DNA from 4 places in the Kineococcus anabasis genome. Region 4 is predicted to be linked to each of the others. Evidence: riboswitches for the same ligand, from Rfam matches in the RefSeq annotation. Region 4 holds a riboswitch; each other region holds the start of a gene.
What was found. Region 4 has a riboswitch for S-adenosylmethionine ahead of ACYQBY_RS10565 (sulfurtransferase). Riboswitches for the same ligand answer to the same signal wherever they lie in the genome.
Positions count from the first base shown of each region.

Region 1: it holds a riboswitch for S-adenosylmethionine, as region 4 does, so the genes downstream of both, ACYQBY_RS03575 (cysteine dioxygenase) here and ACYQBY_RS10565 (sulfurtransferase) in region 4, are expected to answer to the same signal.
Region 2: it holds a riboswitch for S-adenosylmethionine, as region 4 does, so the genes downstream of both, ACYQBY_RS04410 (methylenetetrahydrofolate reductase) here and ACYQBY_RS10565 (sulfurtransferase) in region 4, are expected to answer to the same signal.
Region 3: it holds a riboswitch for S-adenosylmethionine, as region 4 does, so the genes downstream of both, ACYQBY_RS14835 (ABC transporter substrate-binding protein) here and ACYQBY_RS10565 (sulfurtransferase) in region 4, are expected to answer to the same signal.

Region 1 is NZ_BAAIHU010000001.1:771,480-778,856, reverse strand. Features, by position in the region: gene ACYQBY_RS03585 (sugar transferase) at 219-1,580, shown strand; gene ACYQBY_RS03580 (rhodanese-like domain-containing protein) at 1,644-2,099, opposite strand; gene ACYQBY_RS03575 (cysteine dioxygenase) at 2,096-2,671, opposite strand; SAM riboswitch class IV at 2,872-2,983, opposite strand; gene ACYQBY_RS03570 (DUF456 domain-containing protein) at 3,045-3,533, opposite strand; gene ACYQBY_RS03565 (DUF7455 domain-containing protein) at 3,579-3,806, opposite strand; gene ACYQBY_RS03560 (DNA gyrase/topoisomerase IV subunit B) at 3,997-6,138, shown strand; gene ACYQBY_RS03555 (histidine kinase N-terminal 7TM domain-containing diguanylate cyclase) at 6,233-7,377, shown strand, end outside.
Region 2 is NZ_BAAIHU010000002.1:185,091-192,467, forward strand. Features, by position in the region: gene ACYQBY_RS04390 (dolichyl-phosphate-mannose--protein mannosyltransferase) at 1-1,411, opposite strand, end outside; gene rsmI (16S rRNA (cytidine(1402)-2'-O)-methyltransferase) at 1,554-2,432, shown strand; gene ACYQBY_RS04400 (solute symporter family protein) at 2,581-4,233, opposite strand; gene ACYQBY_RS04405 (DUF485 domain-containing protein) at 4,233-4,595, opposite strand; SAM riboswitch class I at 4,924-5,018, shown strand; gene ACYQBY_RS04410 (methylenetetrahydrofolate reductase) at 5,073-6,119, shown strand; gene metE (5-methyltetrahydropteroyltriglutamate--homocysteine S-methyltransferase) at 6,122-7,377, shown strand, end outside.
Region 3 is NZ_BAAIHU010000009.1:59,450-66,826, forward strand. Features, by position in the region: gene ACYQBY_RS14820 (YdeI/OmpD-associated family protein) at 9-614, shown strand; gene ACYQBY_RS14825 (amino acid ABC transporter ATP-binding protein) at 655-1,392, opposite strand; gene ACYQBY_RS14830 (amino acid ABC transporter permease) at 1,433-2,233, opposite strand; gene ACYQBY_RS14835 (ABC transporter substrate-binding protein) at 2,256-3,125, opposite strand; SAM riboswitch class I at 3,406-3,505, opposite strand; gene ACYQBY_RS14840 (MerR family transcriptional regulator) at 3,566-3,958, opposite strand; gene ACYQBY_RS14845 (carboxyl transferase domain-containing protein) at 4,078-5,676, shown strand; gene ACYQBY_RS14850 (acetyl/propionyl/methylcrotonyl-CoA carboxylase subunit alpha) at 5,682-7,377, shown strand, end outside.
Region 4 is NZ_BAAIHU010000006.1:380,999-387,486, forward strand. Features, by position in the region: gene ACYQBY_RS10560 (hypothetical protein) at 552-797, shown strand; gene ACYQBY_RS10565 (sulfurtransferase) at 980-1,906, opposite strand; SAM riboswitch class I at 2,124-2,216, opposite strand; gene ACYQBY_RS10570 (class I SAM-dependent methyltransferase) at 2,298-3,161, opposite strand; gene ACYQBY_RS10575 (sensor histidine kinase) at 3,249-5,483, opposite strand; gene ACYQBY_RS10580 (hypothetical protein) at 5,691-6,014, shown strand; gene ACYQBY_RS10585 (GAF domain-containing protein) at 6,011-6,488, shown strand, end outside.

The DNA of each region.
Region 1 (7,377 bases), on a different contig from region 4:
TCTGACTGGCCGGAGACTCAGCCTCCTCTAGGCTCGGGTCGTCGTCGAGCCGCTGGCCATCGCCACCCTGTAGTCCTGCATGGGGTGTCCCGGTATCCGCGACGGAAAGCGCCGGAAGATTTGGGAGCCGCATGGTCACCTCTGAGCTGACGACGTCAGGCACCGATCTGCGCCTCGACCACCAAGGTCCCGGCGGCCGGATCGTGCTCCAGCCGCGCATGTTCGACTCACGTCGACTGCGACCACGACTGATGCGACTACCGGCTGGCCCCTATCTCGTCGCAGGGGATGTGGCGGTCTTCCTCGCCTCCCTCGCTGCGCTCCGAGAACTCCACCCCATCCAGTTTGTAGCGCTCAGTGTTCTCATCGTCACGTTTGCAGTATGTGGTTTGTACCGTTCCCGATTGTCACTGTCGCTCCTCGATGACTTTCCGTACATCCTGGGTGGCGGAATCGTCACCTTGGCCACGGAGTTGGCGCTCAGCGTCGTCGCCCCGGGCATGCGGCCCCTCCACGAGGTCATCGGCCACGTCGGTCTCCTCGTCGTCGGCATCCTGATGATCCGCGCCCTCGCGTACCACACGGTCCGCCGGGCCCGCTGTCAGGGCAAGGTGCGGCACGCGGCCCTCGTGCTCGGTGCGGGCCAGGTGGGCATGCGCCTCACCCGCACTCTGCGGGAACACCGGTACTACGGCATCGATCCCGTGGGTTTCGTGGACTCGCGCCCCCGGGTCGATGATCCCTCCGAGCTCCCCGCGCCCCTGCTCGGCCGTCACGATGAGCTCGCCGAGCTCATCGAGGACTTCGACATCCGCGTCGTGATCGTCGCGTTCGGCAACCTGCGCGAGTCCGACCTCGTCGACATCCTGCGCACGTGTGACCGCCTCGACTGCGAGATCTTCATCGTGCCGCGCCTGTTCGAGGTGCACTCCGTGACCCGCGACGTGGACCAGGTGTGGGGCATCCCGCTGCTGCGCGTCCGCCGGGCCGCGTTCCGCACGTTCTCGTGGAAGATCAAGCGCCTCGTCGACATCGTCCTGTCGGCAGCTGCACTTCTCGCCCTGTCCCCGGTCATGGCGGCGGTCGCTGTCGCCGTCCGGTGGGAGGGCGGACCGGGCATCATCTTCCGCCAGCAACGCGTCGGCCTGGACGGCAAGCCCTTCGACGTCATGAAGTTTCGCTCTCTGAAGCCGGTCGACGACTCCGAGTCACAGACCAACTGGAACATCAAGCACGACGACCGTCTCGGGCCGGTCGGGAAGTTCATCCGCAAGTCGTCCCTGGACGAGCTGCCCCAGCTGGTCAACATCCTCCGGGGCGACATGAGCCTCGTGGGCCCGCGGCCGGAGCGCCCGCACTTCGTCGACCAGTTCACCCGCAGCGTGCCCCGGTACATGGCGCGCCACCGGGTCCCCGCCGGTCTGACCGGCTGGGCCGCCGTGCACGGACTGCGGGGGGACACCTCCATCGAGGACCGCGCCCGCTTCGACAACTACTACATCGAGAACTGGTCGCTCTGGGGTGACGTCAAGATCATGATTCGGACCGTGAGTCAGGTCGTCGGCGCCCGGGGCGGCTGACCTCCGCCTGCACGAGGGCCCTCCCGCCGTCAGGTGGGAGGGCCTTCGTGCGTCCGGCCGGGCTCACACGAGCCGCGGCTCCCCGTCCGGGACGACCTCGCCGGCCGGTGTCCCACCCCGCACGACCGGCAGGCCCGCCGCCCGCCACGCCCCGAGGCCGCCCGCGACGTCGGTGGCCCGGTGGACGCCGAGGTCCTGCAGGCACGCCGCGGCGAGGCTGGAGGTGTACCCCTCCTGGCACAGCACGACCACGTGCAGGTCGTGGTCGGCCTGCGGGATGCACGCTCCCGAGGTCGGGTCCAGCCGCCACTCCAGCACGTTGCGCTCCAGGACCAGGGACCCGGGCACCTCGCCCTCGGCCAGGCGCTGGGCCATCGGCCGGATGTCCACGAGGACGGCGCCGCCGGCGTGTGCGGCGTGCGCCTCGGCGGGGGTGAGGCGCCGCAGCCGCGCCCTGGCCCCGGCGAGGACGTCGGCGATGCCGCGCACGGGCCGGCGGAGCGGCACGGCCGCGCTCACGCCTCCACCTCGGGCTCGGCGGTGGTGACGGTGCGCACGCGCTCCAGGCGCCCGTCCACGACGGCGTAGAAGGACATGCGCTCCAGTCTGGGGGCGTAGGCGTGGATGCTCACCGCGGGCTCGTCGTGGTCGTTGCGCACGTCGTGCACGACGTCCGGCTCGACGGTGCGCAGCGCCCCGCCGGGCACGGCCCGCAGCGCGGTGGAGGTGAGGGCGCCGCCCGTGTCCGGCCGGACCTCGGTGAGGGTGCCCTCCACGACGGTGAACGCGGCGGCGGACCCGCCGTGGTCGTGCAGGTCGGTGCCCTGGGTGCGGGTCCAGGTCAGGAGCCAGACGTCGATGCCGGCGGGGGCGTCGAGGCGGGTCCAGTACCGCTCGTGGGTGTCGAAGCGCACGGCGGGACGCCACAGCGCGGGGCGGGCGGCGATCCCGCGCACGAGGGCGGCGAGGACGTCGGTCGCGCTGCCGCGGCGGGCGGCGGGGATCGTCGCCGGCGGGCCGGCAGGGGTGGTCGCCGGGTGGCCGGCGGGGGTGGTCGCGGGCAGGCCGGTGGGCAGGGTGGGGCGGGTCACGGGGTCCTCCGGGAGCCGCGGGCGCGACGGCGCGCGGCGGGGTGGTCGGCTGCTGGGCTCGGGTCAGGACCGAGCGGGACAGCCGGCGCTGGAGGTGCGCATCAGGTCGACGTGGCGGCGGACCCGCAGCAGCGGGCCGGCGGGCGTGGCCGGGGGAGGGGTCACCGTGGGCTCCTGTCGCCGGGAGGACCCGGGGCCCGGGTCCGCGCTTGCCCCGGGGGTCGCCCGGGGCCCGGTCATCACCCGGGGCACCCCGCCGCGGAGGAGGGTTGCCGGCCAGCGAGCCGGGGCTTGGCGCTGGCGCTCATGACCTGCCCGCAGCTTAGGAGGCGGACGACGTGTGCTGTCAACCGCCGCGGCGCGCGCCGCCGGCTCAGGAGCGCAGCGCGAGGGCCGCCACGGCCCAGCCGGCGACGGCCACCACGCCGGCGCCCATCTCGATGGCCATGCTCACCCCGGCCGCCTTCAGGGCCTGCACCGTCGAGCGCCAGGCCTGCGCCCCGCCGCCGCGCAGGCGGGCGGACTCGGCCAGGTAGATCCCGAGGACGAACCCGAGGGGGAGCCCCACGACCGGTACGGCGAAGAACCCGACCACCCCGAGGAGGGCGCCGGCGGCGAGGGTGCGGTTGGGGATGCCGAGCTGCTGCAGGCGGCGGCCGGGCAGGAGGTACTTGCCGATCTGCCCGAGGCTGATGACGACGACCACCCCCAGCAGGACCCACCAGGCGACACCGCCGGTGAACCACGCCCAGACGGCCGCGGCGCCCACGACGAGCACCGCACCGGGCAGCACGGGCAGGACGGTCCCGGCGAGGCCCACGGCCATCGCCAGGGCGACGAGCAGGAGCCCGGCGTCACCCACGGGTCAGGGGGTGCTGCCGGGCTCCGGTCGGGGCTGCGGTCAAGGTCAGCGCTCGTCGTCGGGAGCGACGTGCGGGGTGGTGGTGAGGCGGCCGGTCTCGTCCTGGATCTCGGCGGCGACGCCCTGGAGCGCCTGGCGGTGCTCGCGCCCGTGGTGGGCGCAGAAGAGCAGCTCTCCGCCGGACCCGAGCAGGACACGCACGTAGGCCTGAGCACCGCAGCGGTCGCAGCGGTCGGCGACGGTCAGCGGGTCGTTGGCAAGAGCTGTGGTCACGGGGCTCCTTCCGGAGGGCTGGTCAGCGCGGGGGCCCGTGGCCGGACACCCGCCGGAGGCAGCAGCTGCTGTCCCCTACTGTGCTGCAACATCCAACCACCCCCGCTGGTTCCCGCACGGGAGAGTCGCCCGTTCGCCAGGAGCGATCAGCCTCCCGGCGCGTGTCGGGCCGGTCGCCTAACCTGACCGGGTGAGCTCAGACCCGTCCCCCGCCGCACCCGGCTCCCGGGGCCGCCGCCCCGCGAAGGAGCCGGAGGGCTACACCGCGGCGCACCTGCTCGTCCTGGAGGGGCTGGAGGCCGTCCGCAAGCGCCCCGGCATGTACATCGGCTCCACCGACTCCCGCGGCCTCATGCACTGCGTGTGGGAGATCATCGACAACTCCGTGGACGAGGCCCTCGGTGGGCACTGCTCGAGGATCGTGGTGGTGCTGCACGCGGACACCTCCGTGGAGGTGCGCGACGACGGCCGCGGCATCCCCGTCGACGTGGAGCCCCGCACGGGCCTGTCGGGCGTGGAGGTCGTCTTCACCCACCTGCACGCGGGCGGGAAGTTCGGGGGCGGGTCGTACTCGGCCTCCGGGGGCCTGCACGGCGTCGGCGCCAGCGTCGTCAACGCGCTCTCGGCACGCCTGGACGTCGAGGTGGACCGCGGCGGGAAGACCCACGCGACGAGCTTCCGCCGCGGCGTGCCCGGCCGCTTCGCCGGCGAGGGCCCCGAGGCCCCGTTCGAGCGGACGACCGGCCTGGAGGTCGTCGGGCGCGCCAAGCGGGGGGTCACCGGCACGCGGGTCCGGTACTGGGCCGACAAGCAGATCTTCCTCAAGGAGGCGGAGTTCTCCTACTCCGACCTGATCGCCCGCGCCCGCCAGACCTCCTTCCTCGTGCCGGGCCTGACCATCGTGATCCGCGACGAGCGGGGCCTGCCGGGCACGCCCGCCGAGCACGGCCCGCACGAGGAGACGTTCCGCCACGACGGCGGCATCGGGGAGTTCGCCGACTTCCTGGCCCCCGACGCGCCCGTGACGGGCGTGTGGCGGCTGCAGGGCACCGACTCCTTCCGCGAGAACGTGCCCGTCCTCGACGCCGACGGCCACATGACCGTCACGGAGGTCGAGCGCCAGTGCGACGTGGACATCGCCGTCCGCTGGGGCACCGGCTACGAGACGACCGTCCAGTCGTTCGTCAACATCATCGCCACGCCCAAGGGCGGCACCCACCTCGCCGGGTTCGACCAGGCCCTGCTGAAGGTGCTGCGCAAGCAGGTGGAGCTGAACGCGCGCCGGCTCAAGGCGACCGGCAAGGACGACAAGCTGGAGAAGGACGACGTCCTCGCCGGGCTGACGGCCGTGGTGACGGCGCGCCTGGCCGAGCCGCAGTTCGAGGGCCAGACCAAGGAGGTCCTCGGCACCGCGGCGGTGCGCGGCATCGTCTCGCGCATCGTCGAGCGGGAGCTGACGGCGGTGCTCACCTCACCGAAGCGGGACGAGAAGCAGCAGGCCTCGCTGCTGCTGGAGAAGGTCGTCGCGGAGATGAAGGCCCGCGTCTCCGCCCGCGTCCACAAGGAGACCCAGCGGCGCAAGAACGCACTGGAGACCTCCTCCCTGCCGGCCAAGCTGAAGGACTGCCGCTCCGACGACGTGCAGCGCACCGAGCTCTTCCTCGTCGAGGGCGACTCCGCGCTGGGCACGGCGAACGTGGCGCGGAACTCGGAGCACCAGGCGCTGCTGCCGCTGCGCGGGAAGATCCTCAACGTCCAGAAGGCGTCCGTGGCGGACATGCTCAAGAACGCCGAGTGTGCCGCGATCATCCAGGTCGTCGGTGCCGGCTCGGGCCGCAGCTTCGACCTGGAGGCCGCCCGCTACGGCAAGGTCGTCCTCATGACGGACGCCGACGTGGACGGCGCCCACATCCGCACGCTGCTGCTGACGCTGTTCTTCCGCTACATGCGCCCGCTGGTGGAGGCCGGGCGGGTGTTCGCCGCGATGCCCCCGCTGCACCGGGTGGAGGTGTCCGGCTCGGGGCGCCGCCCGGCGGAGGTCTTCTACACGTACTCCGACGCCGAGCTGCGCCAGCTCCTGGCGGACCTGAACAGGCGCGGGCGCACCTACAAGCCGATCCAGCGCTACAAGGGCCTGGGGGAGATGAACGCCGACCAGCTCGCCGAGACGACGATGGACCCGGCCAAGCGCACCCTGCGGCGCGTCACGATCGCCGACGCCGCCGCCGCCGAGGACGTCTTCGAGCTGCTCATGGGCAACGAGGTCGCGCCCCGCAAGGACTTCATCGTCGCCGGCGCCGCGCGCCTGGACCGCGAGCGCATCGACGCCTGAGCCCGGCGCCCGCCCGCGCTCAAGCGGGGTGCCGGGCTGCCGATGCACCGGGGAGGTGCCGCACCGGGCGGTCCGGCGCAGATCGGGGGGACGGGTGAGCCCGACGACGGTCGTCGCCGTCTTCCTCACCGCCGCCGTGACGTGCGGCGCCGCGGCGGCCTGGTCGTGGCGGCGGCGGCACAACACCCCGGCCGCGCCGGCCCTCGCCGTCGTGCTCTGCGGTGCGGCCGTGTGGGCCGCGGGCGCCGGCGCGCTGCACCGCGGCCCCGGCGCCGCGGCCGAGCTCGCCGCCCACCTCGTCGTCTACGCCGCCATCCACGTCCTCGTCGTCGGCGCCCTGTGCCTGGGCGCCTCGGTGGCCGACCCCTCGTGGCGGCTGCGGCGGCGCAGCGCGCTGCTGCTGGCCGTCGCGCCGCTGCTGACGGTTGTGGCGGTGGCGACGGACGGGTGGCACCACCTGTTCTTCGCGGGCGTCGAGCGCGGCGAGGGCCACCCGCGGCTGGAGTTCGGTCCGCTGTTCTGGCTGCACTCGGCGTACTGCTACGGCCAGCTCGCGCGGTTCATGGTGCGCCTGGTGCGCTCGTGGTGGCGGGCGCCCTCGCTGTTCCGCCGGCAGCTGGGCAGCATCGTCGTGGCCGCCACCCTCCCGATCACCCTGAACGTCGTCACGCTCAGCGCACCGCACGTCTTCGGGGGCGTGGACTGGACACCGGTCTTCTTCGTGCTGACCGGCCTCGTCATGACCCACGCGATCTTCCGGCAGGGCTTCCTGCTGGTGGTGCCCGTGGCCCGCTCGCAGGTGGTGGACACCCTGGAGGACGGGGTCCTCGTCGTCGACGCCGCGGGGCGCCTCGTCGACGCCAACGTCGCGGCCCGGGAGCTGCTGCGGCGGCTGCGCCCCGACCTGCCCGCGGACCCCGTGGGCCTGCCGGCGCGGGAGGTCCTGGCGGCGGAGGCGCTGCGGCCCCTGCTGGAGGACGCCTGCCGGCGGACGGTGGAGGTGGCGCCCGGGCTGCACCTGGACCTGCGCTCGCGCGTGCACCGCGACGACCGCGGGCACCTCATCGCCCGGGTGGTCACCGCGCGGGACATCAGCGACGCCGTGGCGGCCGGCGACCTGCTGCGCGAGCAGCTCGCGGAGATCCGGGAGCTGAAGGAGCGGTTGCAGGAGGAGGCGGTGCGCGACCCGCTGACGGGCCTGCACAACCGCCGCCACCTCGTGGCCGCCCTCGCCGCCGC
Region 2 (7,377 bases), on a different contig from region 4:
CCCACGGCGTGAGCACCACCGCGTAGAACGTGAAGATCGTCCGGTGCTGGTACTGGAACCACGGCAGGTACCCCGCGGCGAAGCCGGCCAGCACCGCTCCCGCCCGCCAGTCCCGCCGCAGCGCCCACACCGCCACCAGCGCCACGACGGCCAGCGTCGCCGACCACCACAGCACCGGCGTGCCCAGCGACGTGATCGCCCGCGAGCACTGCGCCACCTCGCAGCCGTACTCGCCCAGCGCCGGGTCCTCGTAGAAGAACGACGTCGGCCGCCCCTGCACCAGCCACGACCAGGGGTTGGCCATGTAGGGGTGCGGCGAGCTGAGCCCGATGTGGAACGTGTACGCGTCCTGGTGGTACCTCCACAGGCTCCGCAGCGCGTCCGGCACCAGTCCGGCGGCGCCCGTCGCGGGGTTCTGCGCCGCCCACTGCCGCTGGTAGCCGTCGTCGCTGGCGAACCAGCCCGCCCACGTCGCCGTGTACGTCAGCACGGCCACCGGCACCAGCGAGACGAACGCCGGCACGCCGTCGCGCAGGGCCGCCGCGGGCAGCCAGGCCCGCAGGCCCACCGCCCGCCGGGCCCCGGCGTCCCACAGCACCGTCATCAGGCCGAAGACGGCCAGGAAGTACAGCCCCGACCACTTCACCCCGCACGCCAGCCCCAGGCTCACCCCGGCGGCCAGCCGCCACGGCCGCAGCCCCAGCCCGGGCCCGGCCCACGCGAGCCGCCCCGCCGCCCGCCCGCCCGCCGGCAGGGCGCCCACCCGCTCCGCCAGCCGTGCGCGCGCGGCGTCCCGGTCGACGAGCAGGCAGGCGAAGGCCACGAGCACCCAGAACATCAGGAAGACGTCGAGCAGGCTGGTGCGGCTGAGGACGAAGTGCAGCCCGTCCGTGGCCAGCAGCACCGCCGCCGTCACCCCCAGCAGCGTCGAGCGGAACAGCCGCCGCGCCACCCGGCCCAGGACGAGGATCGACAGCGTCCCGACGACCGCCGCCGAGAGCCGCCAGCCCGTGGAGCTGTCGATCCCCAGCAGCCACTCCCCGGCCGCGATCATCCACTTGCCCACCGGGGGGTGGACCACGAAGTCGGCGGTCTCCCCGAAGACGTCCGGGGTGCCCGCCGTGAACAGCTCGTCCGGTTTCTCGATGCCGGGGTCGTTGCGCAGCTCGTAGCCCCGCAGCAGCATCGACCAGCCCTGCTTGACGTAGTACGTCTCGTCGAACACGAGCTGGTGGGGGGTGCCGAGCCTCCAGAACCGCAGCAGCCCGCCGATGGCCGTGACGACCAGCAGCGGCAGCCACGCGCGCCGCCACGACTCCCCGTCGATCTCCGAGGGGCCGCCCAGCAGGCGCCTGCGCAGCTCCTGGCTGCCGGGCCCGCCCCGGGGCGCCACCGGTGCTGCGGTGCTCACGGGCGGCCCAGGGGTCCGCGGTGCTGCGTCACCTCGCCATCGTAGGAGGGGCCGCCCGCGCGCCCCCGGCACGCGTGGCCGCGCGCACCCACCCACCCGCCGCGCGCGCCCGACCACCGGCGGCGGGTGGGAGGATCGCGCCGTGGGAAGCGGAGCGGGTGAGCGCCCCGGTGGGCGCCTGGTGCTGGCGGCGACCCCGATCGGCAACGTCCTGGACGCCTCACCGCGCCTGGCGCGCCTGCTCGCGGACGCCGACGTGGTCGCCGCGGAGGACACCCGGCGGCTGCGGCGGCTGTGCGCGGAGCTGGGCGTGGAGCCGGCCGGGCGGGTGCTGAGCTACCACGAGCACAACGAGTCCACCCGCACCCCTGAGCTGCTGGAGGCCGTCGCCGCCGGTGCCGTCGTGGCGCTCGTCACCGATGCGGGCATGCCCTCGGTCTCGGACCCCGGCTACCGCCTGACGGTGGCCTGCGCCGGGGCCGGCCTGCCGGTGAGCGTGGTCCCCGGTCCCTCGGCGGTCCTGGCCGCCCTCGCCGTCTCGGGTCTGCCCGTGGACCGGTTCGCCTTCGAGGGCTTCTGCCCGCGCAAACCCGGGGAGCGGGCCCGGGCGCTGGCGGCCCTGGCGCACGAGCAGCGCACGCTGGTGTTCTTCGAGGCGCCGCACCGCACCGCCGCGACCCTGGAGGCGATGGCGGCGGCGTTCGGCCCCGGGCGTCCCGCGGCGGTGTGCCGGGAGCTGACGAAGACCTACGAGGAGGTCGTCCGGCTGCCGCTGGGGGAGCTGGCCGCGTGGGCCGCCGCGGGGGAGGTGCGGGGGGAGGTGTGCCTGGTGGTCGGCCCGGCGCCCACCGCGCCCGAGGACGTGGGCGTGGACGTGCTCGTGGCCCGGGTGCTGGACCTCGTCGCCGCCGGTGAGCGGCTGAAGGACGCGGCCGCGGCGGTGGCGGAGGGCACCACGGTCGCCAAGCGGGAGCTGTACGACGCCGCCGCGCGGGCGCGCCGCCCCGCCCCCCGGTCCTGAGCCGGTCCCGAGCCGGTCCCGAGCCGGTCCTGCCCCGGTCCCGAGCCGGTCCGCACCTGCTCCGGCCCCGCTCCTGGTACCCGCCCACGCGACGGGGCCCCCGGCGGCTCGTGCCGCCGGGGGCCCCGTCGTGCTCAGGGGGTGGTGCTCAGTGGGAGACGGCCTTCTCCGCGCCGGCACCGGTGAGGGAGCGCACCTCCATCTCGGCGGCGCGCACCTCCGCCCCGCGCTCCTTGCTGGTGACCGAGCCCAGCCAGCCGAGGAAGAAGCCCAGCGGGATGCTGATGATGCCGGGGTTGTCCAGCGGGAACCAGGAGAAGTCGATGCCCGTGTCGCGGATCATCGACAGGCTCGCGCCGGTCTGCGGGTCCACCTTGCCGGAGACGACCGGCGAGAAGATGATCAGCCCGATGCAGCTGATGAGACCGCCGTAGATGCTCCACAGGGCGCCACGGGTGGTGAAGCGCGGCCAGAAGAGCGAGTAGATGATCGTGGGCAGGTTCGCGCTCGCGGCGACCGCGAAGGCCAGCGCCACGAGGAAGGCGATGTTCTGGCCGTTGGCGAAGATGCCGCCGACGATCGAGATGGCGCCGATGACGACCACGCTGAGCCGCGCCACCCGCACCTCCGCGTCCGGGCTCACCTGGCCGCGCTTGATGACGCTGGCGTAGATGTCGTGGGCGAAGGAGGCGCTGGCGGTGATGGCCAGGCCGGCGACCACGGCGAGGATCGTCGCGAAGGCGACGGCCGCGATGATGCCGAGCAGGATCTCCCCGCCGAGCTGGTAGGCCAGCAGCGGCGCCGCCGAGTTCGCCTTGCCGGGCGCGGCGAGGATCGTCGTCTTGCCCACCAGGGCGCCGGCGCCGTAGCCCAGGACCAGGGTGAACAGGTAGAAGAAGCCGATGATCCAGATCGCCCAGACGACGCTCTTGCGGGCCTCGCGGGAGGTGGGGACCGTGTAGAAGCGCATGAGGACGTGCGGCAGGCCGGCGGTGCCGAACACCAGGGCCATCGACAGCGAGATGAAGTTGAGCTTCGTCAGGCCGCTCGCGCCGTACTGGGCGCCCGGCCCGAGCAGCGCCTCACCGGCGTTGCCCTCCTTGGCCACGGCCGCACCGAGCAGCTCGGAAAGGTTGAAGCCGTACAGCGCGAGCACCCAGATCGTCATCACGCCGGCGCCCACGACGAGCAGGATCGCCTTGATGATCTGGACCCAGGTGGTGCCCTTCATGCCGCCGATGAGCACGTAGGCGATCATCAGCGCGCCGACGACGGTGATGACGACGTTCTGCCCGGCGGTGCTGGTGATGCCCAGCAGCAGGGCGACGAGGCCGCCCGCGCCGGCCATCTGCGCCAGCAGGTAGAAGAAGCAGACGATGAGCGTGGAGCACGCCGCCGCCATGCGCACCGGGCGCTCCTGCAGGCGGAAGCTCAGCACGTCCGCCATCGTGAAGCGGCCCGTGTTGCGCAGCAGCTCCGCGACGAGCAGGAGCGCGACCAGCCAGGCCACCAGGAAGCCGATGGAGTACAGGAAGCCGTCGTAGCCGTAGATGGCGATGGCCCCGGCGATGCCGAGGAAGCTGGCGGCCGAGAGGTAGTCACCGGCGATGGCGGTGCCGTTCTGGCCGCCGGTGAAGGAGCGGCCGCCGGCGTAGAAGTCGGCGGCGCTGCGATTGTTGCGGCTGGCCTTGATGACGATGGCCATCGTCACCGCGACGAAGACGCCGAAGATGGCGATGTTGACGACCGGGTTGCCGATGTCCGTGGTGGGTGCGGCGGCCGTCGCGAGGGCGGTGAGCATCAGTGTCCTCCTGCCTGGTGGCCGGGAGCGTCCGGCCCCTCGATGCGCTCGCGCAGGCTCGTCGCGTGCGGGTCGAAGTCCTTGTTGGCCCAGCGCACGTAGGCGGTGGTGATCGCGAAGGTCGTGACGAACTGCCCGAGCCCGAACAGCAGGCCGATCGTGATGTTCCCCAGCACCTTGGTCCCCATGAAGCCCGGCGCGTAGGCGGCCAGGAGCACGTAGGTGAAGTACCAGACGAGGAAGAACGCCGCGGCGGGGAAGACGAAACGCCGGAAGCGGCTGCGCAGCGCGGCGAACTCCGGGCTGTCCTGAACGTTCTGGTAGGGGGTGCGGCCCCCGGTTGCCGGTGCGTCCCCGTGCAGGGCACCGGTCGCAGCCCTGCTGCCGTGCGGGTCCGGTTCCCCGGTCGCCGGCGTGCTGCCGTACGTACTCATGCAGACCTCCTCGTCCGCTCGCCGGCCGCGTGGTGCCGCGGTCGCGGTTCTGTGGCTGGCACACCCTAGCCACGCGATCCCCGCCGCACGCCGCTTCCGGAAAGTTGCGGCGTGGCGTGTCGCGCGGTGCTGACGGCACCCTCGCCGTCCCACCAGGCTAGGCGGTGGACGGGCGGGAACGCGGGGGAGAACCCCCGGCGCTGCGCCGGGCGGGGGACGGATTTGGACGACCTCCGCGGCGGCGGCTACTCTGCGGGCACCATCCAGAGCGGCCGAGAGTCCTGGCTCGTCGACGCCGCAGCAACCCCCCGGACATCGGGTGCAGGGTGCTACCGCCAGGTGCGATGGAGTTGAGATGCGCTGTACCCGCCCCACCGTCACCGCGCCCTGTCCGGGAGCCCTCACGTGAGCATCGCGCGCCTGCTGGCCCCTGGGTCCCGCCCCACGGTGTCCTTCGAGCTCTTCCCGCCGCGCACGCCGGCCTCGCGGGAGTCCGTGCTGGAGACGGTCGACGTCCTGGCCGGTGCGGGCGCGGACTTCTTCTCCGTGACCTACGGCGCCTCCGGTTCCACCCGCGAGACCAGCCGCGACCTCGTGGCCCACATCCTCTCCGCCACCCCGGTGCCCGTGGTGGCGCACCTGACGTGCGTGGGGGCCTCCCGCGCCGAGGTCATCGAGACCGTCACCCGCTACCTCGACGTCGGCGTGCGCAGCTTCCTCGCGGTGCGCGGGGACCCCCCGGCGGGGGAGCCGGACTGGTGCCCGCACCCGGACGGCCTCGCCCGCGCCTGCGACCTCGTCGAGCTGCTGCAGGTCGTCGACCGCTGCCACCGCGCCCGCCGCGGGGTCCTGGCGCCGGTCGACGAGGAGCCGCTGAGCGTGGCGGTCGCGGCGTTCCCCGCGGCCCGGCAGGCCGGCTCCGACGCCTGCGACGTCGACGTGCTGCTCGCCAAGCAGCGTGCGGGCGCCGACTTCGCGATCACCCAGGTGTTCTACGAGGCGGACGACTACACCCGCCTCGTGGAGCGGGCGCGCGCCGCCGGGGTCACCATCCCCCTGGTGCCGGGCGTCATCCCGATGACCGACCCCGCCCGGCTGCTGCGCCTGCAGCAGCTGACGGGGGTGCCCGTGCCGCGCGCGCTGCTGGCGCGGCTGGAGCAGGCGGCCGCCGGGGGCCGCGCCGCCGTCCACGCCGAGGGGATCCGGGCCAGCGTCGAGCTGGTGCGGCGCGTCCTCGACGCGGGGGCGCCCGGCCTGCACGTGTACACGTTCAACAAGCACCACGCCGCACTTGACCTGCTCGAGGGCGTACACCTCGACGGCGGGGCCCCGACGGCTCCCGACCTGGCCAGCGGGCCGTGGGTCACGGCTCCTCACCACGACACGCTGCGCCCGGCGCAGCAGGACACCGCGTCCGACCTGGCGAGCGCCAGGCCGGACGGGAGGGGATGACCATGACGCACGACGCCACCCGTCTGCCCACCACGATCCTCGGCTACCCGCGGATCGGGCCGCGCCGCGAGCTGAAGAAGGCGCTGGAGGCCCTGTGGGCCGGCCGCGCCGGTCTGGAGGAGACGGAGGCCGCCGCGGCCGCGCTGCGCGCCCGCACCCGCCGCCGCCTCAAGACCCTGGGCCTGGCCGCCCACGACGCCTCCATCCCGTCGGCGGCCTCGCACTACGACCACGTCCTCGACGCGGCCGTCACCGTGGGGGCCGTGCCCCCGCGCTTCGCGGACGTCGTCGGCGCCGACGGCTCGGTCGACCTCGTGGGCTACTCCACGATCGCCCGCGGCCGCGGTGAGGACGCGCCGCTGGAGATGACCAAGTGGTTCGACACCAACTACCACTACCTCGTCCCCGAGATCGGGCCGGACACCGCGTTCCGCTTCGCCGACGACCGCAAGGTGCGCGAGTTCGCCGAGGCCCTGGAGGACGGCTTCCTCACCCGCCCGGTGCTCGTCGGGCCGGTGACGTTCCTGCTGCTCAGCAAGCCCGCCGAGGGCAGCCCGGAGGGCTTCTCCCCGCTGGGACGCCTGGCGGACCTGGTGCCCGTCTACGCGGAGGTGCTGCGCGCCTTCGCCGCCGCCGGGGCCACCTGGGTGCAGCTCGAGGAGCCCGCGCTCGTCTCGGACACCCTGACCGCGGACGCCGACGCCGTGCACGCCGCGGTGCGCGAGGCGTACGCCGCGCTCACCGCCGTCGAGGGGCGTCCCTCCCTGCTGGTGGCCGCCCCCTACGGCGACCTCGGCGACCTCCTCCCGACCCTGGCCGCCACCGACGTCGAGGCCCTGGCCCTCGACCTCGTCAAGGGCTCCGTGCCCGCCGGCCCGGTCCCCGGCCTGGAGACCAAGGCCGTCCTCGGCGGCGTCATCGACGGGCACAACATCTGGCGCGCCGACCTCGCCGCCGCCCTGGAGAAGCTGGAGCGGCTGCGCCCGCTGGCCGCCTCGGTGGCCGCCGGCACCTCCACCTCCCTGCTCCACGTCCCCCACGACGTGGAGGACGAGCCGCAGCTGCCGGCGGAGCTGCGCGGCTGGCTGGCCTTCGCGGACCAGAAGGTCGCCGAGGTCGTGACCCTGGCCGCCGCGCTGGAGGACCGCGCGGGCGTCGCCGACGTGCTGGAGGCCTCCGCGCAGGCCCGCCGCGAGCGCGTGCAGGCCCCGGGCGTCGTGCGCCCGGAGGTCCGCGAGCGCCTCGCGGGCCTGACCCC
Region 3 (7,377 bases), on a different contig from region 4:
GTCGGGCCGTGCCCGGAGCGGAGCTGGACGAACTGCTCGTCGCCGACGCGGAGGAACTGCGCGCCTGGTTGCTGGTCCACCACGCGTCCTCGCCCGGGGTGTGGCTGGTGCTGACGCGCAAGGGCGGAACCCTGACCTCGCTGACGTGGCAGCAGGCGGTCGACGAGGCGCTGTGCGTGGGCTGGATCGACGGGCAGGGCCGCAGGCGCGACGAGCAGACGTCCCTCGTCCGGTACACCCCGCGCCGGGCGCGCAGCATCTGGTCCCGGCGCAACGTCGCCCACGTGGCGCGGCTGGAGGAGCAGGGCCGGATGCTCCCGGCCGGGCGCGCCGCGGTGCGGGCCGCGCAGGAGGACGGGCGGTGGCAGGCCGCGTACCCGCCGTCGTCGGAGGCGGAGGTGCCCGCCGACCTGGTGGCCGCGATCGCCGCCGACCCGCGGGCGCAGGCCCTGTTCGACGTGCTCACCCGCACCAACCGCTACGCGCTGGTCCACCGCCTGGCGTCGGTGAAGCGGGCGGAGACCCGCGAGCGCAGGATCGCGGAGTTCGTCGCGATGCTCGCGCGGGGCGAGACGTTCCACCCGCAGCGGGCGCGACCCGCCGACCCGCCCTGAGCACCGCGGCGCCACCCGGGCCGGGCGGCGCCGCGGGGGTTCACAGCACCTGGGAGAGGAACTGCCGCAGCCGGGGCTCCCGCGGCGCCTCGAAGACCTGCTGCGGGGTGCCCGCCTCCACGACGACACCGGCGTCCACGAACGCGACCGCGTCGGAGACGTTGCGCGCGAAACCCATCTCGTGGGTCACCACGATCATCGTCATCCCGCCCGAGGCGAGGTCGGAGATGAGGGAGAGCACGCCCTTGACCAGCTCGGGGTCCAGCGCGGAGGTCGCCTCGTCGAAGAGCATGACCTCCGGTTCCATCGCCAGCGCCCGGGCGATCGCGACGCGCTGCTGCTGGCCGCCCGAGAGCCTGGAGGGCCGCACGCCGGCCTTCTCGGCCAGCCCCACCTCCTCCAGGTGGCGCCGCGCCCGCTGCTCCGCCTCCTCGCGCGAGAACCCGCGCAGGGTCCGCAGGGCCATGGCGACGTTGTCCAGCACGCTGCGGTGCGGGAAGAGGTTGAAGTGCTGGAACACCATGCCGACGCGCTGGCGCAGGCGGTCGACGGGCACGGCCGCCGCGTCCTCCCCGCCCAGCAGCACCGTGCCGGCGCTGGGCTCCACCAGCCGGTTCACCGTGCGCAGCAGCGTCGACTTCCCCGACCCCGACGGGCCGATGACGCTGACCGCGGTGCCCCGCGGGACGGTCAGGTCGATCCCGCGCAGCACGTGGTTGCGGCCGAACCGCGCCTGGACCCCGCGCAGCTCCACGCTCGTCGCCGACGGTGCCACCACGGCCCCCGCCGGCGCGCCCACCGCGTCCGCTCCGCTCACCTCAGCCACCCCCCGCCCGCAGACCGGCCTGCGGTGGCGCGGGCAGCGGGGTGGAGCCGGCCGCGGGGGCGCCGGGGTCCGCGGTCCCGGCGTCGGCGCCACCGCCGGTGCGCATCCGCCGGTCCACCACGTTCACCACGTGGGTGAGGGGCACCGTGAGGACCAGGTAGAGCAGGCCCGCCAGCAGCAGCGGGGACTGGTTGCCGGTGTTGGAGCTGTAGTCCTGGCCGATGCGGAACAGGTCCCGCTGGCTGGCGAGCAGCCCGAGGAAGTACACGAGGCTGGAGTCCTTGATGAGGGCGATGAACTGGTTGACGAGCGCGGGCAGCACCCGGCGCACGCCCTGCGGCACCACCACGAGGCGCATGGCCTGCGCGTGGGAGAAGCCCAGGGCGCGGCTGGCCTCCATCTGCCCCGCCTCCACGCTCTGGATGCCGGAGCGGAAGATCTCCCCGATGTAGGCCGAGGCGATGAGCGAGAGCGCGAGGATCCCCAGCGGGAACGGGTTGGGCGGGAAGAACCGCACGTAGAGCGGGGACAGGCCCAGCCCGATGAGCAGGATGGTCACCACCGCGGGTAGGCCGCGGAAGACGTCCGTGTAGATCCGCGCCGGCCAGCGCAGCCAGCGCCGCGAGGAGAGCCCGAGCAGGGCCAGCACCATGCCGAGCAGGGTGCCCAGCACGCCGGAGGCCAGCGCCAGCACCAGCGTGTTGTACAGGCCGGTGCCGATCAGCTCCGGCAGGGCCTCGCGCATCGCCCCCGTGTCGAGGAAGGTGCTGCGCAGCGTCAGCAGGACGTCCACGGCGGTCCTCCGCGGCCGGCCGTCAGGAGGCCGACGGGGACGCGGAGGGCGCCGCGGTGTTCACCGCGACCGAGCCGCTGCCGGGCCGGAACTCCGCGGGGATCTCGCGGCCGGGGTAGAAGCGCTGCTCCAGCTCGTACCAGGTGCCGTCGGCGACGACCTCGTCCAGCGCCCCGTTCAGGGCCTCCAGCAGGGCGGTGTTGCCCTTGGCGACGGCGAAGGCCGTGGGCTGGTCGGTGATCTCCTTGGCGGCGAACAGGATCCCGCCACCGGAGTCCACGGCGATCTTCTCGCCGATCTCGGCCGGGGAGACCCACGCGTCGGCGGTTCCGGCCTTGAGCTGGTTGGCGGCGGTGTTGTAGTCCGGCACGCGCACCGGGTCGAGGTCGTTCTTCGTCGCGTAGTCGTCCTGCACGGTGCCCTGGACGACGACGACGCGCCTGCCCGCCAGCTGGCCGAAGTCCGTGATCGTCGAGCCGGCCGGGACGTCGAGGCCCTGGTAGCCGAAGTCGTAGCCGTGGGTGAAGGCCACCGTCTGCTTGCGCTTCTCCGTGATCGTGATCGAGGAGCTCCCGACGTCGAACTGCTTGTTGGCCACCTGCGAGAGCAGCGCGGAGAAGTCGGTGCCGACGAACTCGACCTCCAGGTCGAGCTTCGCGGCGACGGCGCGCAGCAGCTCGTTGTCGAAGCCGGTGAACACCCCGTTCTCCAGGTAGACGTTCGGCGGGGCGTCGGTGAGGGTGCCGGCGCGGATGACGCCGGGGGTGAGGAGGCCGTAGGGGTTCTCGGCGGGCGGGGCGGCGGGCTCGCCGCCGCACGCGGCCGTCAGGGCGATCGCGGTGGACGAGGCGGCTGCGAGCAGCAGTCGGGTGGCGGCGCGTCGGGTCAGCACGGGTGGTTCTCCTGGAGTGGTGGTGGATCACCCGGCCTCCGGGGTGCGGAGGTGCCGGGAGGGGTGGTGCGGCGGGAGGCGGCGCGCGTGCGGGGACCACCCCGGGGCGGGGTCCCGTCGTGCGCTCTGCGCGGGAGGTGCCGTGGCGGCGGAGGTCAGCGGGCGGGGAACGGCCGGCACGGCCGGCATCGCGCTCCGCAGGTGCGGCAGAGGTCGATGTGGTAGCGGTGCGCGAAGTCGTCGGCCGGAGGCGCGGCGGGCGCGGTCGGGTGCACGGACTCCTCCATCGGCCCTGGCATGAGCACCTGCCCGCGGGGTGGTCCCGCGGGTGGTTGCTGTGGCGTCGTCGAGCCAGGTCTCTCGGCCACTCTGGATGGGTTCCAGAACACTGTACAGCCGCCCGCCGGGCACCGGGTCCGCGCGACCCCGCCGGGCGCCCGTCACGCCGCGGGCCCCTCCAGCCGGGCCAGGTCGTCGGCGCAGCGGCCCTCCAGCTCGGCGAACTCCGCCAGGGTCTGCTCCAGGTCGGCGCGGCGCTGCTCCAGCTCGGCGCGACGGCGCCGGATCTCCCCCAGGAGGTAGCGCAGCTGCCCGGCCTCGCCGGGCTCGGCGTCGTACATGTCGAGGATGGTGCGGATCTCCTCCAGGGAGAACCCGAGGCGCCTGCCGCGCAGGACGAGGGCGAGGCGGACGCGGTCGCGGGCGGAGAAGAGGCGCTGCTGCCCGCGCCGCTCGGGGGCGACGAGGCCGCGGTCCTCGTACCAGCGGATGGTGCGCAGGGTGACGCCGAGGTCCTGCGCGACGCGCGTGATGGACCAGGGTTCCTCGTCCACGGCGATCCCTCCCCCACCGGTCTTGCGGCGGCGCCGCACCCGTGCTTACGTTGACGTAAGCGGCAGCGTAGCCGCTGCGGGGCCCGGCAGCAGCCGGGCCTGCCGGGAGGAGGCGTTCCGTGACGGCAGCACCCACCACCCGCGCGGGCGGCGCCACGCTGCGCGAGCTGACCGCCGAGCTCCGCGCCCGCCTCGCCGAGGTCCGCCGCGGCGGCTCCGAGGCGGCCCGCGCCCGGCACACCGCCCGCGGCAAGCTCCTCGTGCGCGAGCGCGTCGACCGCCTGCTCGACCCCGGCTCCCCGTTCCTGGAGCTCTCCCCCCTCGCGGCCACCGGCATGTACGGCGACGAGGTCCCCGCGGCCGGCATCGTCACCGGCATCGGCCGCGTCGCCGGCCGCGAGTGCGTCGTCGTGGCCAACGACGCCACCGTCAAGGGCGGCACCTACTACCCCGTGACCGTGCGCAAGCACCTGCGGGCGCAGGAGGTCGCCGCCGCGAACTCCCTGCCCTGCCTGTACCTCGTGGACTCCGGCGGCGCCTACCTGCCCCTGCAGGACGAGGTGTTCCCCGACCGCGACCACTTCGGGCGCATCTTCGCCAACCAGGCCCGGATGTCCGCCGCGGGAATCCCCCAGCTCGCCGCCGTCCTCGGCTCCTGCACCGCCGGCGGGGCCTACGTGCCGGCCATGTCCGACGAGTCCGTCATCGTGCGCGGGCAGGGCACGGTGTTCCTCGGCGGCCCGCCCCTGGTCCGGGCCGCCACCGGGGAGACGGTGAGCGCGGAGGAGCTCGGCGGCGGGGACGTGCACGCCCGCGTCTCCGGTGTCGTCGACCACCTCGCCGCCGACGACGCCGACGCTCTGGACGTCCTGCGCTCCGCCGTGGCCGCGCTCGGGCCCGCGCCCGCGCCGCACGAGCCGCCGGAGGCGCCGGAGGAACCCCTGCTGGACCCGGAGGAGCTGTACGACGTGGTCCCCGCGGACCTGCGCACCCCCTACGACGTGCGCGAGGTGATCCGGCGCCTCGTCGACCGCTCCGAGCTGACGGAGTTCAAGGCCCTGTACGGCGAGACCCTGGTCTGCGGGTTCGCGCGGATCTGGGGCCACCGGGTGGGCGTCGTCGCGAACAACGGGGTGCTGTTCTCCGAGTCCGCCCTCAAGGGCGCCCACTTCGTGCAGCTGTGCAACTCCCGCGGCGTCCCGATCCTGTTCCTGCAGAACATCTCCGGGTTCATGGTGGGCAGGGAGTACGAGAACCGCGGCATCGCCAAGGACGGGGCGAAGCTCGTGACGGCGGTGGCGTGCTCGGTGGTGCCGAAGTTCACCGTCGTCCTCGGCGGCTCGTTCGGCGCCGGCAACTACGGCATGTGCGGGCGCGCGTTCGACCCGCGGTTCCTGTGGATGTGGCCCGGTGCCCGGATCTCCGTGATGGGCGGGGAGCAGGCCGCCTCCGTCCTGGCGACGGTGCGCCGGGAGGGCGTCGAGGCCCGCGGGGGCACGTGGGCCGCGCAGGACGAGGAGGAGTTCCGGCGGTCCGTGCGCGAGCAGTACGAGACGCAGGGCTCGCCGTACCACTCCACCGCCCGGCTGTGGGACGACGGGATCCTCGACCCCCTCGACACCCGCCGCGCCCTCGGCATGGGCCTGGCCCTCGCCGCGCGCGGACCCACCGCCCCCTCCCCGTGGGGGACCCCCTCCTACGGAACGTTCCGGATGTGAGCGCCATGACCGCGCACGCGACCCACCGCCCCTTCCGCAGCCTGCTCGTGGCCAACCGCGGCGAGATCGCCGTGCGGGTGCTGCGCGCCGCGCGCCGGGCGGGGCTGCGCACCGTCGCGGTGTACTCCGACGCCGACCGCGGCGCCCCGCACGTCGCGCTGGCCGACACCGCGGTGCGGCTCGGCCCCGCACCCGCCGCGGAGTCCTACCTGTCCGTGCCCGCGCTGCTGGCCGCGGCCGCCGCCACCGGCGCCGAGGCCGTCCACCCCGGGTACGGGTTCCTCTCCGAGGACGGGGGTTTCGCCCGCGCCTGCACCGGCGCCGGACTGGTGTGGGTGGGACCGCCCCCGGACGTGGTGGACCTCATGGGCCGCAAGGACGAGGCCCGGCGGGTCGCGGAGGCCGCCGGGGTCCCCGTGGCGCCGGCCCTGGCGCTGCCGGCCGACGCCGCCGCCGGGGAGGAGGAGCGCGTGCTGGCGCGCGCGCCCTCGGAGGTGGGCCTGCCGCTGCTGGTGAAGGCCGCCGCGGGCGGTGGCGGCAAGGGCATGCGCGTGGTCCGCGCGGAGGCGGAACTGCCCGCGGCGGTGGCGGCGGCCCGGCGGGAGGCGGTGTCCGCCTTCGGGAACGGGGCGCTGCTGCTGGAGCGCTACGTGGAGCGCGGCCGGCACGTCGAGGTGCAGGTCCTGGCGGACGCGCACGGCCACGTCGTGCACCTGCTGGACCGGGACTGCTCGGCGCAGCGCCGGCACCAGAAGGTGCTGGAGGAGTGCCCGGCCCCCGCCCTGCCGGACGCGCTGCGCGCGCGGCTGCGCAGCTCCGCGGTCGAGCTGGCCCGCACCGTCGGCTACACCGGGGTGGGCACGGTGGAGTTCCTCGTCGGGCCCGGCGGCGCGGAGGCGTTCTTCCTGGAGATGAACACGCGCCTGCAGGTGGAGCACCCCGTGACCGAGCTGGTCACCGGCCTCGACCTCGTCCGGCTCCAGCTGGCCGTGGCGCAGGGCGAGCCGCTGCCCTTCGGCCAGGACGGCGTGCGCTGCACCGGCCACGCGATCCAGGCGCGCGTGTACGCGGAGGACCCCGACGCCGGTTTCCTGCCGCAGGCGGGCACCGCCCGCACGGTGCGCTGGCCGCGCGGCGCCCGGGTCGACGAGGCGCTGCGCCCGGGGCAGGAGGTGACACCCCACTACGACCCGATGCTCGGCAAGGTCGTGGTGCACGGCCCCGACCGGGAGGCGGCGCGCCTGGCGCTGGTCGCGGCGCTGGACGACACGGTCGTCACGGGGCTGGTGACGAACACGGGCCTGCTGCGCCGGATCGCCTCCTCGGCGCGGTTCCGCGCCGGGCCGCCGGACACGGCGTGGCTGGACCGCTCGGTCCCGCCCCGCCCCGGCACGGACGTCGCGCTGTGCGCGGCGGCGTGGGCCCTGGCGTCCGCCGCGCCGCAGGACGGCGGGCCGTTCGGCTCCCGCGACGGCTGGCGCGCGGGCGGGCCGGCGGCGGCCTTCGCGGTCCGCCTGCACGAGCGGCGGCGGACGCGGGTGCTGCGGGTGCGGCCGGCCGACGGGCGCGTCGAGGAGGACGCAGGGCAGGACGGCACCGGGCAGGACGACGGCACCCGGGACGAGCGCGCCGGCCGGGTGTGGTCGGTCCGCCCGCTCGCGGCGCAGGGCCCGGGGCGGCTGCGGCTGGAGGTGGACGGCG
Region 4 (6,488 bases):
CTCGACCGCGACGACCTCCGCGGGTACGTGGACGCGCCGCGCATCCGGCGCCGGCACATCGACCTGGGCCGCGTCCACGCCTCCACCTGTCCCTCCGGCTGACCCCGCACCCGCCGCGGCACGACCGCTCCCGCCGGAGCATCGCCCCCGGGTGCACCACCGGTGCCGCCCCCGGGCGGTCGCCTCCCGCCGGAGACCCCTGTGCCGCCCTCCCCGCCGTCCGCGAACCCGCCCGTCGTCCCCGCGTCCCCACCGCCGCGCACCGTCTGCGTCGTCGGCGCAGGCCCCCGCGCCCCGGGACCGCCCGGACTGCCCGGCCCCGTCCCGCTCGTGGTGCACGTCGGCTCGCGACGCGGGGTGCCGTACCGCCCGGAGCTCGGGGACGACGTGGCCGGCATCCGTCCCGCACCCCCACGCCGCCCGACCGTCGCCACGGCACGGGCCCGGGCGAGGGCCGCGGGGCCGGGCAGCCCCCACACCGTCCCCGCCGGCGCGCTCGCCGGCGCGCGGGAACCGGGCGCTGTGCACACCGCGGAACCGGACGGTGCCTGATGGGGACCCGGGGCATCACCGTCACGATCAGCGTGGACGACGACCACCCGGCGACGGCGGCCGAGCTGTTCGCCCTGGCGGACCACCTCACGGAGGCCGCCGCGGAACTCCTGCCCGGCTCCGCGACCCGGCTCGTCGTCCGCACGACCCCCGCAGCGCCCGGGGCAGAACCACCCGCGGAACTCCCGCCCCGGCCCGCCCCGCGCCTGCCCCGCCGCCACCGGCGCCGCCTCGACGTGGCGTGAGCCTCGCGCGCCCTGCGTCCCGCGCCGCACCGTGCCGTTCCGTTCCGTTCCGTGTGCCGCCCGCGACCCGGAAACCGCGGGTCCACCGGGCGCGGGCGGTCCCGGCCCGGGACGACGGAACCCCTCCACCCGGTGGGTGGAGGGGTTCCGTGCGCCGGCGCCGGCCGCCGGTCGGCAGGAGGTCAGCGGCCGGGGACGCTGCCGCGCTCGGAACCGGTGACGATCGGCACGCGCACCGCGTTGCCCCACTCGGTCCAGGAGCCGTCGTAGTTGCGCACGTTCTGCAGGCCCAGCAGGTGCTTCAGCACGAACCAGGTGTGCGAGGAGCGCTCACCGATGCGGCAGTAGGCGATCGTCTCGGTCTCCGGGGTCAGCCCGGCCTCCTGGAAGTAGATCGCCTCCAGCTCCGCGCGCGGCTTGAACGTGCCGTCCTCGGCGGCCGCGCGGGCCCACGGCACGCTCGCGGCGCCGGGGATGTGCCCGCCGCGCAGGGTGCCCTCCTGCGGGTAGTCGGGCATGTGGGTGCGCTCGCCGGTGTACTCCTGCGGGGAGCGCACGTCGATGAGGGCGCCGCCGAGGTGGGCGAGCACGTCCTCCTTGAACGCGCGGATGGCCTCGTCGTTCCGCTCCACCACGGGGTACTCGGCGGCCTCGCGCTCGGGGACCTCGCGGGTGTACTCGCGGCCCTCGGCCTCCCACTTGGTGCGGCCGCCGTCGAGCAGGCGGACGTCCTCGTGGCCGAAGAGGGTGAAAACCCACAGCGCGTACGCGGCCCACCAGTTGTTCTTGTCGCCGTAGAAGACGACGGTGTCGGTGCGCTTGATGCCCTTGCGGGAGAGCAGCTCCGCGAACTTCTCGGAGTCGAGGTAGTCGCGGGTGACGGGATCGTTGAGCTCGGTGTGCCAGTCGACCTTCACGGCGCCGGGGATGTGCCCGGTGTCGTAGAGCAGGACGTCCTCGTCGCTCTCGACCACGACGAGGCCCTCGCTGCCCAGCCGCTCGGCCAGCCAGCCCGTGCTCACGAGGCGCCCGGGGTTCGCGTACTCGGCGAACCTCGGCTCGCTGGTGTCGGCCGGGTGGGCGGTGGCGCGGTCGTCGGTCTGCGTCATGCGGATCTCCTCGTGCGGGTGGGTTCTTCGGGTGGGCGGGTCGTGGGGCACCGCCGGCACCGGGCACGGCCGCCGGGGCGGCCCGGACCGGTGCGGGTGCGGGTGGTGGGGACGGCTCAGCGCGGACAGGCGGTGGTGACGCTGCGGCACAGGTCGACGTGCCGGCGCCTGCGCAGGGGCAGCACGCCGCGCCCCGTCAGCGGCCCGTCCATGGTTCCCTCCATCGTCCCCGGCAGGAGCACCCTCACCCGTTGCCGGGGGGTTGCTGCGGCGTCGTCGAGCCAGGACTCTCGGCCGCTCTTGATGGTTGTCGGGCCTGAGGTTAGGGCGTGGGGTACCGGTGCTGTCAACCGGGCCTCCCCCCGCCGGCCCCGCGCCGCGGCGGGGGCCCTCAGGCGCGGCGCCTGCCGACGAGCTGCCAGGAGCGGGCGGTGCGCAGGTACGGCTCCCGGTCGCACGCCTGCAGCTCCAGGCGCTCCAGGTCCCGGTAGAAGCCGTGCTCGGCCTTGCGGCTGTCGTCGTCGACGAGGTCGGTGAAGCAGCGGATGCCGAAGCGGAAGTCCACGCTGCAGCCGGCCGCGCCCAGCGCCTCCTCGGCCAGCTCGGGCGGGACCCGCTGCACCTCCCGGTCGAGCACCGGGTCGTGCGCGGCGGAGGCGTCGAGCAGGTGCAGCGCGCCGGGCAGGTCGTGCCGGCGCACCACGGCGGCCAGGACGTCACCGGCGGGGTTGGAGGCCAGCAGCGAGACGCAGCCGCCCCGGCGCACCGACCGCACGAGGGTGGCCACGTCGGCGTGCACCTGCTCCTGCCCGCCGGGGCGGTGCTGGAGCACGTCGTGGCACAGGACCAGGTCGAAGGAGCCCGAGCCGCCCTCGCGCCGGGACGTGAGCGCGGCCAGCGCCGTGAGGTCCTCCAGGTCGGCGTCCACGGTGCGCACCCGCCCGGCCACCCCCGCCGCGGCGGCCGCCGCCCGGGCGCGCTCCAGCAGCACCGGCGAGGTGTCCAGGACCGTCACGAGGTGGCCGCGCCGGGCCAGCGGCACCGAGTCGCTGCCGTCGCCGCCCCCGGCGTCGAGGACCCGCAGGGGACGGCCGGAGATCGTGCGGCAGACCTTCTCCAGGGTGTGGTCGACGATGCGGTAGCGCAGCCGGCCCCACGGGGCGCCCGACCACCCCTCCCAGCCGGCGATGTCCTCCACGAGCGAGGAGGCGAGGACGCCCTCGCCCGGCGCGCCGCCGCGCCCCTGCTCCGGCACCGCGCCCTCCCCGTACCCGCCGTCCGGGCCCCGCGGCCCCCGCCGCGGGACCCGCGGCCGCCTCCAGGGTAGGCGGACGACGCCGGCTCAGGCGGTGAGCGGAAGGGGCACCTCCTGCCCGGCGACGGCTCCCGCGGGCGCGTCGCCGGACGGGGCGGCGCGCTCGGGGTCCCGCTGCGGCAGCGTGAACCGCACGGTGGTACCACCGCCGGGCGTCCCCTCCACCCAGATGCGCCCGCCGTGACGCTCCACGATCCGCTGGCAGGTGGCCAGGCCGATGCCGTGACCGGTGCGGGCCGCGGGGTCGACCTGCGCGAACATCCCGAACACGTGGGCCCGCAGTTCCTCGGGGATGCCGACGCCGTTGTCGGTGACGGAGAACGTCCAGCCGTCGGCGGACGGTTCCGCGCTCAGCGCGACCAGGCAGGGGCGTCCGGGCGCGCGGTACTTCACGGCGTTGCCGATGAGGTTCTGCAGCAGCTGCCGCAGCAGCACCGGGTCGCACCACAGCGTGGGCAGCGGGCCGGCGGCGACCCGGGCGCGCGCGGCCACGACGGGCGCGCGCAGGTCCAGCAGCGCCTGGTCGAACACGTCCCGCACGTCGGTGGCCTCGCGGGCGCCGGAGCTCCCGCCGGCCTTGGCGTGCGCGAGCAGCGCGGAGATCAGGTCCTTCATCCGGCCGGTGCCCTTCAGGGCGGTCCCGACCCAGTCGCGGCCCTGCGCGCCCAGCTCCTCCCCGTAGGTCTCACCGATCATCTCCAGGTAGCCGGCGACGACGGTGAGCGGGGAGTTCAGGTCGTGGCTGGCGACGCCGGCGAAGTGCGCGAGGTCGGCGTTGGAGCGCTCCAGCTCCGCCACGGCGGACGTGAGCTGGGCGGAGCGCTCGGCGAGCTCGGCGGCGGTGGCCTCCAGCTCCCGCTGCCGGGCGCGCGCGGCGGTGACGTCGGTCATGGCGACGACCGCGCCGAGGAGGGTGCCGTCCGCGCGGTGCATGGCGCGGCCGGAACAGACGACGACGACGGCCTCGCGGCCGACGGGGGCGAGGACGATCTCGGCGCCGTGCACGGACCCCTCGCGCAGGGCCCGGGTCAGCGGGACGTCCTCCTCCCGCAGCGGGGTACGCCCGTCGGGGCCGCGCAGGCCGTAGACCCCGGCGTGCTCGCGCGGGTCCAGGGAGGCGTCGGCGTCGAGCCCGTGCCAGGCGCGTGCCGTCCGGTTGAACTGCACCAGGCGCCCGTCGGCGCCGGCGACGACGATGCCGACGTCCACGGCGTCGGTGAGGGTCTCGGCCAGCTCGGAGCGGGCCTCGGCCTCGGCCATCGCGATCTCGGCGAGCGTGCGCTGCTCGTCGGCCTCGTCGGCGCGCGCCCGCACCTGGGCGACGAGGACGTCGCGCTCGTCGCGTCCCAGGGCCAGGGCGAGCCCCACGGCGGCGACGAGGCCGACGTAGGCCTGCACGACGAGGGCCCGGGTCGCGTCGTCGCCGATCGTGGCGAACGGGCCGTTCCCGGCGAGGGTGAACAGGACGGCCGCGATCCCGGTGAGCAGGCTGTGCACCGCGACGATCGTGGTGTCGAAGCGCACCGCCACCCAGATGGTGAGCACCAGCAGGGGGAAGGCGACCGGCAGGCCGTCGAGGAGGCCGAACAGCAGGCCGTAGGCGATCGCCGAGGCGGCGCCCACGGCGGCCAGCTCCACGAGCCGCCAGCCGGTCGGCCAGAGCACGGGCACCCGTGCCGCGCGGGTCCCGCGGCGCCGTGCCCGGCGGGCGGTGAGTACCGCGCCGACGCGGAAGCCGACCGCGGCGACGAGGACGACGGAGGCGGTGTTGCGGGTCATCCACACCGCGGCGGTCAGCCACGACCAGTGCCCGGTGAGGAGCCACACCGACGTCGGCCCGAGGGCGCAGCCGGCGGCGGTGCCGACGGTCGCCGCCGCCAGCAGGCGGGCGAGCTGCCCGCTGCCCGTCAGCGCCTCCCGGCCCCCCGCTCCCCAGGCCTGCGGGCACCAGCGCGCGAACAGCGCGCCGAACACCGTGACCTGCACGACGTTCGCGACGACGAAGCACGCCGCGAGGAGCCAGGACGAACCCGTCGCGACGTTGAGCAGGAGGGTGGCGGCCGCGAGCGCCGCGAGGTCGAACACCCGGGTCCCGGCCGCGCGCTGCGCGGCGAACCAGAGGGCCGCGACCCCCGCGGCGGGCCAGACGAGGCTGAGGCTGGTGCCGTCCATGACGGTCAGGCGCCCGAGGTACACCGCGACGCAGAACAGGACGGCGAAGGCGGCGCTGCGCGCCAGCGCGGCCGTGCGTTCGGTGCGCACCTCTCCCCCTCCGTCGGCCCGTCCGCCGGTGCGGGACGTCACCCGTCCCATCGGCACGCCCCGCGGTCCACCTGAACGGCACCGCCACCGCGGGACCCGGACGGCGGATCCCGCCGCGCGGGGGCGCGGGCCGGGCAGACTGTGGCCGAGCGGGCGCGGCGCGAGCCGCCGGGCCCGGGACCCGGCCCGGCAGGGAGGCACCGACCGATGGCGGCAGCGACGACGATCCCCGGGTACGGCCTGGCGGCGCCGACCCTGGCCGACGTGCGGGCCGCGGTGGCGCGGGCCGGCGGGGACGTGGACGGCACGTGGGCCGCGCTGTGCGCCACCGCGGGGGTGGACCCGGCCGCCGCCGAGGCCGGCCCGGACGGCGTCGCCGCCCTGGTGGCGGCCGTGCGCGCCCGCGGTGGTGTCCTCGGCGTCCTCGGGCGCTCGCTGTGGGTGCGGCTGGAGACCTACCGGGCCCTGGCGCGGACGGCGGGCACCGACGGGGCGCAGGACGCGGACCGGGCGGGGGGTGCGGACCGGTGAGCACCGACCGCGCCGCCGACCCCGTCCGGGACCTCGACCGCATCGCGGAGATCTCCGAGCTGGACCTGTTCTCCGACACCGCGAAGGAAGAGCTGGACGACTTCGCCCGCCGCGCGGCCGAGCGCTTCGGCCTCCCCGTGGGGCTGGTGACCGTGGTGCTGTACGACGCGCAGTTCCTCGCGGGCAGCCACGGCGTCGACGGCTGGCTCGCCGAGGTCGGCGGCACCCCCGTGGAGTGGTCGTTCTGCGCGACGTCGGTGCGCACCCGCGAGCCGTACGTCGTGCCCGACACCACCGCCGACCCGGCGCAGTCGGGCAACCCGCTGGTCACCGTCGACGGGTTCCGCAGCTACGCCGGCGCTCCGCTGGTCACCTCGCGCGGGCACGTGCTGGGCAACTACTGCGTGCTGGGCACCGAGGCCCGGGAGTTCTCCGCGGCGGAACTGGCCGAGCTGCGGGCGATGGCCGACGAGG